Linked DNA regions of Solwaraspora sp. WMMA2065. The protein of the gene in region 1 interacts with the protein of each later gene in a pairwise test. Links are inferred from orthologs where the notes say so. Each region holds a gene or a part of one and is shown on either strand. Other genes may lie near its edges.

Region 1 (4,611 bases):
CGGGCGGCGCTGGCCGCCGCGTACGTGCACGGCCTGGCCGGCCGGGCCGCCGCCCGCACCGGGCCGGTCACCGCGGTCGAGGTGGCCGCCGCGCTGCGCCCGGTGGTGGCCGACCTGACCGGCGGGTGCCAGCGGTCTGTCGGTGGGTGACGATGATCTGACGGCCGGCCGCCGACCTGACCGGCCGGGAACCTGCCCGATCAGGTGACCGGTCAGTAGGCTGGCCTCATGTGGCAGGCAGAGGTGCGGGTCGACCTGGACGCGATCCGGGAGAACGTGGCCCGGCTGCGGGCCGGCACCAGCGCCGAGCTGATGGCGGTGGTGAAGGGCGACGGGTACGGCCACGGCATGGTGCCGGCGGCCCGGGCCGCACTCGACGCCGGAGCGGACTGGCTGGGCGTCTGCACCCTCGGTGAGGCGCTGGAGCTGCGCGGTGCCGGACTGACCGGGCCGGTGCTGGCCTGGCTGCTCAGCCCCGGACTGCCCCTGCACGAGGCGGTCGCCGCCGACGTCGACCTCGGCGTCGGCAGCCGCGCCCTGCTGTCCGAGGCCGTCGCCGCGGCCCGACTCGCCGGCCGGCCGGCCCGGTTGCATCTCAAGATCGACACCGGGTTGTCCCGGGGTGGGGCCACCGGCGACGACTGGCCCGAGCTGGTCGAGACGGCCGCCAAAGCGCAGTCCGACGGCACCGTCGAGGTGGTCGGGGTGTGGAGCCACTTCGTCTTCGCCGACGCGCCCGGGCACGCCACCATCGACCGGCAGCTGGCGGCGTACCACGACGGGCTCGCCGTGGCCAGCCGGTACGGGCTGCGCCCCCGCTACCGGCACCTGGCCAACTCCGCGGCCACCCTGACCCGGCCGGACACCCACTTCGACCTGGTCCGGCCCGGTATCGCCTGCTACGGGCTGTCCCCGGTGCCGGGCGAAGGCTTCGGTCTACGGCCGGCGATGACCGTCCGCGCCCGGGTGATGCTGGTCAAGCGGATCCCCGCCGGGCAGGGCGTCTCCTACGGGCACACCTACCACACCAAACGGGAGAGCACTCTGGCCGTGGTGCCGCTCGGCTACGCCGACGGGGTGCCCCGGCACGCGTCCAACACCGGGCCGGTGCGCCTCGGTGGCCGGACGCGCCGGATCGCCGGCCGGGTGTGCATGGACCAGATCGTGCTCGACTGCGGCGACGACGAGATCAACGCTGGGGAGGTGGCCACATTGTTCGGTGACGGACGCGACGGCGGCCCGACCGCCGACGACTGGGCCGACGCGGTCGGCACCATCAACTACGAGATCGTCACCCGGTTCGGTAGCCCCCGGGTGCCCCGGATCTACCAGGACAGCCGGCCATGAGCGGGCAGCGGGCCGGTGCGCAGAAGGTGGCCCGGACCGCCGGCATCGTCGGCGCGGTCATCGGCGTCGCGGCTGCCGGGGTGACCGCGACGGTCACCGTCGAACGCGCCCTGGTGCGCCGGCTCAAGCGGGAGGTGGCGGACCGGTACGCCGACGAACCCTTCGGCGAGCTGCCCTACGACGAGACCCGGGTGGTCACCGCGGCCGACGGCACCGACGTCTACGTGGAGATCGTCGAGCCGGACGACGCGGCACCGCTGCGGCCGACCATCGTCTTCGTGCACGGCTACTGCCTGGACATGGGGACCTTCCACTTCCAACGCCGGGAGCTGACCCGGCAGGGAGAGTACCGGTTGGTCTGCTACGACCAGCCCGGCCACGGCCGCTCCGGCCGGCTGGAGTCCGGCGACTACGAGATCGACGCGCTCGGTGAGACGCTGCGGGCGGTCATCGAGCAGGCCGCCGGCGACGGCCCGTTGATCCTGGTCGGACATTCGATGGGCGGCATGACCATCATGGCCCTGGCCCAACGGCATCCGGAGCTGTTCCGCGACCGGGTGGTCGGCACCGTACTGATGGCGACCTCGGGCAGCCTGGTCGACGAGGCCCGGCTCGGTCTGCCGGCGATCCTCAGCCGGGCCGGCTCGCCGCTGCTGATGCTGGTCAACAACGCCACCCGGCTGACCGGTCCAGTGATCGACCGGCTGCGGGTGGCCACCGCCGACCTCGCCTGGCTGCTGACCCGCCAGTACGGCTTCGGCACCGACCGGCCCAGCCCGGCGCTGGTCAGCTACGTGGAGCGGATGAACTCGCGGACCTCGGCGGAGACCGTCACCCGGTACGTGCGTACCCTGCTGACCCACTCCCGGTACCCGGCGCTCGCGGTCCTGGAGAGCAGCCCCACGCTGGTCATCGTCGGCGACAAGGACATGATCACCCCGGTGACCCACTCGGAGGAGATCCTGCGCCGGCTGCCCGACGCCGACTACGTGAGGATCCCCGACGGCGGGCACGTGGTGATGCTGGAACACGCCGACCGGGTCAACGCGGTGCTGGTCGCGTTCCTTGCGAAAATCGCCCGATGACTGTCCGGATCCCGCTACCCGAACTGGCCGACACCCACGACCTCGGCCGCCGCCTCGGCCGGCTGCTGCGCCAAGGCGACCTGGTGGTGCTGACCGGTCCGCTCGGCGCCGGCAAGACCGCGCTGGTGCAGGGGATCGGCGACGGCCTCGGGGTACGCGGCGACGTCACCTCGCCGACCTTCGTCATCGCCCGGGTACACCAACCGGATCCGTCCCGGGGCGGCTCGCTCACCCTGGTGCACGCCGACGCGTACCGGCTCGGCGACGCGCCCGACCCGCGGGTTGAGATCGACGACCTCGACCTGGACGCCGACATGGACCGGGCGGTCACCGTCGTCGAGTGGGGCGAGGGGATGGTCGAGCAGCTGGCCGAGGCGCACCTGCTGGTCCGCATGCACCGGGCCGAGGACGACTCCCGGACCGCCGAGTTGATTGGACGGGGCCCCGGCTGGTCGGGTCGGCTCGCCGGGCTGGACCAGCCGGCCGGCCATGCTGGACGGTGATGTCGTAGGCCACCCGTAGAGTGCCGGACGGCGCGCAGCTGTCCATGAGGACGGGCGGCGGCCACCACCGAGGCGTGACGAAAGACATCCCAGGAGCTTGAATGTCAAGCAGCAGCCTTGCTGAGGTGATGCGACCACGCGGTCGCCTCGTCGTAGACGGTGCCGGTCTTCAGGCATCCGTGCAGGATGCCGACGAGCCGGTTGGCGAGTTGGCGCAGCGCGGCGTTGTAGCTGGCGCCGCGGGCACGTTGCCGGTCGTAGTAGGCGCGGGCACCCGGCGAGGCCTTCAACGCGGAGAACGCCTGGGTCATCAGGGCGTCGATGAGCCGGTCGTTGTGGACGAACCGGGCCGCGACGGTCCTCTTCTTCCCGGACGCGCGGGTGATCGGGCTGGTCGCGGCGTAGTTCTTCCGGGCCTTCGCGGTGGCGTAGCGGTCGTGGTCGTCACCGAACTCGGCGAGCACCCGGGCGCCGAGGACGGCACCCAGTCCGGGCTGGGACAGGATGATCTCAGCGTCCGGGTGCCGGCCAAAATGGTCCTCCACCTGCCCTTGCAGGGCCTTGACCTGCTCGTTGAGAGTGACCAGCAGGGCGACCAGGGCGCGCACCGACGCGGCGTAGGCGGTGGTGACCACGGCCGGCTGGCCGAGGTGCTCGGCACGCAGCACCGCCTGGATCGACGCGGCCTTGGCCGCGACGTCACGGCGCCGGGCCCGTTTGAGAGCGGCGCTGATCTGGCTGATACTCAGCCGGGCGGCGCTGGCCGGATCAGGGGCCTTCGCGAGGAGTTGCAGGGTGTCAGCGGCGTCGAGGTCCTCGAACGCCTCCAACGCCGCAGGGAAGTACTCCCGCAGCGCGTGCCGCAGCCGCTGCACAGCACGGGTGCGTTCCCAGATCAGCGTCTTGTGCATCCGGGTGACGACCTTGACCGCCTCGGCGTCCGCCGAGTCTCCGGCCATCGGGCTCAGTTGGTGCGAGTCGGTGCGCACCATGTCGGCCAGCATGTGCGCGTCGGCGGCGTCGCTCTTGGCCCGGGACACCGCCAGACGTTCCCGGTAGCGGGCCGCCTGCAACGGGTTGACCGGGTACACCGTGTACCCGGCGGCGACCAGCGCCTGCACCCACGGGCCCCGATCGGTCTCGATACCGATCTTCACCTGAGCAGCAGCAGCGTCGGCGTCGATGTCGTCGCCGAGCGCCGTGCCGATCATCGCGTGGAGCCTGGTGATGCCGGCGATGCCCTCGGGCAGCCTCGCCTTGGCCAGCCTGCGGCCGGAGGCGTCCATGAGCTCGACGTCGTGGTGGTCCTCCGCCCAGTCATCTCCTATGAACAGCAACGTCTCTCCCGCCTATTGAGTCGATCACCGCTGGTAGCCAGGAGGAGAACCATCAGCGACCTAATGAAGCAGTGCTCACGCCGCGACCGGGCGGGCACGACATCCCATCAGCGATCAACTCTCCACACCGACCAGCCGGGGCACGATCTTTCGTCAGGACTCGACGTCCAGGAACCCGGAGTGCTCACCGGCTGGCGGCTACCTACCCACCAGGAGTTTGCCGGATGGCTCACTCCCAGAACTCATTAGGCTCCCGAGATGCTCGACCTGCTGGCCATGTTGCCTCCTGCCTGGGCCACCGCGCTCACCCCGCACCTGGACCCGGCCGGCACCACCGCG
Region 2 (4,612 bases), 1.7 Mb from region 1 along the record:
CCGACGGCGCGATCACCAGCCGGCCCGCGTAGACAACGACCGGGTCGGTCGGCGCGGCCACGTTCGACCGGTCGCCGAGCAGTTCGCCGGAGCCCGCGTCGAACACCCGGGCGTGCCGAGTCGAGGTGAGCTGCACGATCCGTCGGTCGTCGGCCAGGTCGGGCGTGGTGGGGGCGCCGTCGAAGCCGGCCGGGCCGGTCAGGTCGGCGGCGCTCACCGCCGGGTACACCGCGGTGTCGGTGTCGTCGTACTGGTCGGCCGGGTTTTCGTGCTCCCAGCGTTCGGTGCCGTCCCGCAGGTCCAGCCCGACCAGCCGGGCACCATCCACGTCGGACCAGACGAGGACGTCGTCGAAGACGAACAACTGGTCCTTGCCGAGAATCTCGAAGTGCCACAGCTGCCGGCCGTCGGTCGGGTCGAGCACCGCGACTGGCCGGGTGGCGCTGCTGTAGGCGTCGGCGACGGCGATCACCGCGTCCGGGGTGGCCCGCAGGCCGAACCACCGGTCGGCGCGCACGGTCGTCGCCTCGTCCCACCGCTGGTCGCCGGTCGCCGGGTCGACGGCGACGACGCCGAGCCGGCCGTCGTCGCGGACGTAGCCGCCGTACGCCTGGCCGTCGACCAGTTGGGTGAAGTCGGCGTCCGCGTCCTCGGGCACCGTGATCGCCTTGCCGACCTGGCTGAACGCCCGGAACTCGATCGGCCGGGCCGGATCCCGCAGCAGGTAGACGACGCTGGCGACGGTCACCGCGACCACGGCCAGGGCCGCGCCGCCGACCAGCCACGGCAGCCGACGCCGCCGCGCCGGGCCGGACGGCGCGGGTGAGACCGGGGATGGTGCGGCTGCAACCGGCGGTACGGGTGACGCGACGGCGGACGGCGCGGCCGGAACGGACGCCGGCGCAGGCAGGTCGGCCAGCGCGCCTTCGGCGACCGGCAGTTCCGGCTGCTCCAGCACGGTCGGTGCGATCCCCAGCTCGCTGTGCAGCATCCGGGCCACCAGCGGCACCCGCGACGAGCCGCCGACCAGGAACAGTCCGGCAAGCTGGTCGACCCCGAGCCCGCAGGCCGCGACCAACCGGGCCGTCTCCCGTACGCCACGGCCGATCAGCGGGGTGGCGACCCGCTCCAACTCGTCACGGGTCAGGTGCACCGCCCGGTCCACGCCGGGCACGGCGACCGGCGCCGACGACGCCCGGGACAGCATCTCCTTCGCCCCGCGTACGTCGTCCCAGAACTGCCGGCGGTTGCGCCACTGCGCCGGGGTGGCCGGAGCGGCCAACTGCTGCCGTACCTGCGGATCGAGCACCGCGCCGAGCTGTTCGACCAGCGCCGCGTCCAGGTCGAGACCGCCGAGTTCGGTGAGGCCGCCGGAGCCGATCACCGCGAACCGGGCCCGCCCGTGCGGGTCGACTCCGTCGTTGCGAACCACGGCGATGTCGAGGGTGCCGCCGCCGAAGTCGAACACGGCGAGGGCCTGCCCGACCGGCACCGGTCGGCGTAGCACGTCGGCGAAGTAGCGGGCCGCGGCGACCGGCTCCGGCACCAGTCGGGTCCCGGGCGTGCCGGACCCGACGGGCGGCGGGCCGGAGGTGGCCGGCCCGCCGGGGATGACCGGCGGCCAACCGGCGCGGGCCACCGCGTGCGCCAGCACCTCCCGGCGGCGGGCACCCCAGCCGGCCGGGTAGGTCAGCGCCGCCGGCGGCAGGAAGCCGACCGCCTCCACCGCCGACCGGGCCACCGCCGCGAGCACCGCGGCCAGTAGGTCAGCGGTGGGCACGTCATGCGCGCCGAGCAGCACCGTCGGCTCGTCGACCCGGCGTTTCGGGTTCGGCTCGAACCGGGCCGGGTCGGCCTGGGCGAGCCGCTGCGCGTCCCGACCGACGTGCAGCCGGTCGCCGAGGAACACCCCGGACGGCAGGACCGGCACGCCGTCGAAGAGCAGCGGTCGGGTCCGCCCGTCCGGCCAGCGCAGCACCGCGACCGTGTTGGAGGTGCCCAGGTCGACCCCGAGGGCGAAGCCCTCGTCCTGCCCTGTCATCAGCTGTTCCTCCGCCGCACCCCGAACCCGCCCGACACCGACCCCGGGCATGCTACGGGTGACTGACCCGCTGATCAGCGATCGGCCGGTCAGCCGACCAGGCGGCGGCGGGCGACCTCGGCGAGGGTGACCGCGGCGGCCACACTGGCGTTGAGCGACTCGACGTCGGAGTGCATCGGGATGCGTACCCGCAGGTCACAGGTCTCGCCGACGAGCCGGGACAGCCCGCGACCCTCGGAACCGACCACCACGACCAGCGGACCCACCGCAGCCTCCAGGTCATACAGGTCGGTCTCGCCGTCGGCGTCCAGGCCGACCACGACGAACCCCTCGGCCTGGCACTTCTTCACCGCCCGGGTCATGTTGACCACCTGGCTGACCGGGGTCCGGGCGGCCGCACCGGCGCTGGTCCGCCACGCGGTGGCGGTCATCCCGGCGGCCCGCCGCTCCGGCACGAACACGCCGTGCGCGCCGAACGCGGCCGCCGAGCGCACCACCGCCCCGAGGTTACGCGGATCGGTCACCCCGTCCAGGGCGACCAGCAGCGGCTCCGGCTGCTCGGCGGCGGCGGCCAGCAGGTCCTCGAACGGCTCGTACGCGTACGCCGGCACCTGCAGCCCGACGCCCTGGTGCAGCACGCCGCCGGTCATCCGGTCCAGCTCGGCCCGGGTGATCTCCAGGATCGCGATGCCCCGGTCACCGGCGGTCCGTACCAGCTCGGTGACCCGGTCGTCGACGTCGATGCCCTGGGCGACGTAGAGCGCGGTCGCCGGCACATTGGCCCGCAGCGCCTCGACCACCGGGTTGCGGCCGACCAGCAGCTCCGGGGCGTCCTTCGGCGGGTGCGCCTTACGGCCCGGGGAGACCCGCGGCCCGGACCGGGCACCGCCCCGGGCCAACCGGCCGGTCGCCGGACCGCCCCGGCTGCGGCCACCGCCACCCCAGGTGGTGTCCTTCGTCCCAGGTACGCCGATCTTCGGCGCGCGCCCCTCGGCGGCCGCCGCCCGGCGTTCCTTCTCCTGCTTCCAGGCGGTCTTGTTCGGCAGCTTCTCGGTGCCGGAGTAGCCCTTGTGCCACGGCCGTTCGTCGGCCGGCAGGGTGCGCCCCTTGCCGGTCAGGCCGGACCGGTTCTTGCCGCCGGAGCCCTGGGTGGTGCCCTTCTTGGGGGTGACCCGCCGGCCACGTCGTTGCGAGTTGCCGGGCATCAGGTCTGCTCTCCAATGGTCCAACGGGGGCCGTGCGGGGTGTCCTCGACCGTGACGCCGGCCTGCTTGAGCTGGTCACGCACCGCGTCGGCGGCGGCCCAGTCGCGCCGGGCGCGGGCCTGCGCCCGCTGGTCGAGGGCGAGGGCGATCAGCGCGTCGACCGCGCCACGCAGCTCGTCGCGCGGGGCGGCGTCGCCCCACGACGGGTCGAGCGGGTCGAGGCCGAGCACGCCCAGCATGGCGCGGACCCGGCCCAGGCTGGCCCGGACCGCGTCATCATCACCGCCGGCCAGCAGGTTGTTGCCGTCGCGGATCTCGTCGTGCAGCACGGCGAACGCGGCCGACGTGTTCAGGTCGTCATCCATCGCGGCGGCGAACCCCGCCGGCATGTCGGTGGCGGCGACCGCGCCGACCTGCTCCGCCGCCCGCCGGACGAAACCCTCGATCCGCCGGTACGCGGTGGCACTCTCCAGTAGGGCGTCGTCGGAGTAGTCGATGCGGGACCGGTAGTGCGCCGCAGTCAGGTAGTAGCGCAGCTCGACCGGACGCACCCCGAGCCGGGCGACGTGGCCGAGGTCGATGACGTTGCCCAGTGACTTGCTCATCTTCGCCGCGCCCAGGTTGAGCAGCCCGTGGTGCACCCAGTAACGGGCGAACGGCAGCCCGGCCGCCTTGGACTGGGCGACCTCGTTCTCGTGGTGCGGGAAGGTCAGATCCAGCCCGCCGCCGTGGATGTCGAACTCGGGGCCGAGGTAACGCCAGCACATCGCCGAGCACTCGATGTGCCAGCCGGGCCGGCCCGGACCCCACGGCGAGCGCCAGGCCGCGTCGGCGGGCTCGTCCGGCTTGACGCCCTTCCAGAGTGCGAAGTCGCGCGGGTCGCGTTTGGCCCGGTCGACGCCGTCGCCGGCCGGCTGCATCGCGTCGGGGCGCTGCCCGGACAGCGCGCCGTAGTCGGCGTACGAGGCGACGTCGAAGTAGACGTCGCCGCTGCCGTCACCGGCCGGGTAGGCGTGGCCGCGGTCGATCAGCCGCTCGATCAGCTGGTGCATCTCCGGGATGTGCCCGGTGGCGCGCGGCTCGTACGTCGGCGGCAGCACGTTCAGGCTGCGGTACGCGGCGGCCAGCAACAGTTCGTTGGCGTACGCGATCGACCAGAACGGCTGACCCGCGGCGGCCGCCTTGTCCAGCACCTTGTCGTCGACGTCGGTGATGTTGCGGATGAAGGTGACCCGCAGCCCCTGGTGGGCCAGCCAGCGGCGGAGCACGTCGTAGTTGACGCCGGAGCGAAGGTGACCGATGTGCGGGGCGGACTGGACGGTGACGCCACACAGGTAGACGCTGACCTCGCCGGGCTGGCGGGGCA

What was found.
Region 2: the proteins of tsaE (region 1) and rlmB interact in binary tests that used the Escherichia coli proteins (3 or more experiments, as listed by UniProt). The link is inferred for Solwaraspora sp. WMMA2065 from one-to-one orthologs.

Annotation. Positions count from the first base shown.
Region 1 is NZ_CP128361.1:3,924,108-3,928,718, reverse strand. What follows is about bases 1,183-4,181. They hold tsaE (tRNA (adenosine(37)-N6)-threonylcarbamoyltransferase complex ATPase subunit type 1 TsaE), read left to right. Parts: upstream 1,183-2,428; coding sequence 2,429-2,935; downstream 2,936-4,181. Other genes in these bases: O7610_RS17830 (IS110 family RNA-guided transposase), read right to left, coding at 3,040-4,181; O7610_RS17840 (alpha/beta fold hydrolase), read left to right, coding at 1,344-2,432; alr (alanine racemase), read left to right, coding at 1,183-1,347. In the rest of the region: O7610_RS17850 (NAD(P)H-hydrate dehydratase), read left to right, coding at 1-150; more of alr, read left to right, coding at 229-1,182; more of O7610_RS17830, read right to left, coding at 4,182-4,272; ung (uracil-DNA glycosylase), read left to right, coding at 4,531-4,611. UniProt on the Escherichia coli protein: Required for the formation of a threonylcarbamoyl group on adenosine at position 37 (t(6)A37) in tRNAs that read codons beginning with adenine.
Region 2 is NZ_CP128361.1:5,604,651-5,609,262, reverse strand. The notes cover bases 1,189-4,188. They hold rlmB (23S rRNA (guanosine(2251)-2'-O)-methyltransferase RlmB), read right to left. Parts: upstream 3,247-4,188; coding sequence 2,131-3,246; downstream 1,189-2,130. Other genes in these bases: cysS (cysteine--tRNA ligase), read right to left, coding at 3,246-4,188; O7610_RS25485 (Hsp70 family protein), read right to left, coding at 1,189-2,041. In the rest of the region: more of O7610_RS25485, read right to left, coding at 1-1,188; more of cysS, read right to left, coding at 4,189-4,612. UniProt on the Escherichia coli protein: Specifically methylates the ribose of guanosine 2251 in 23S rRNA.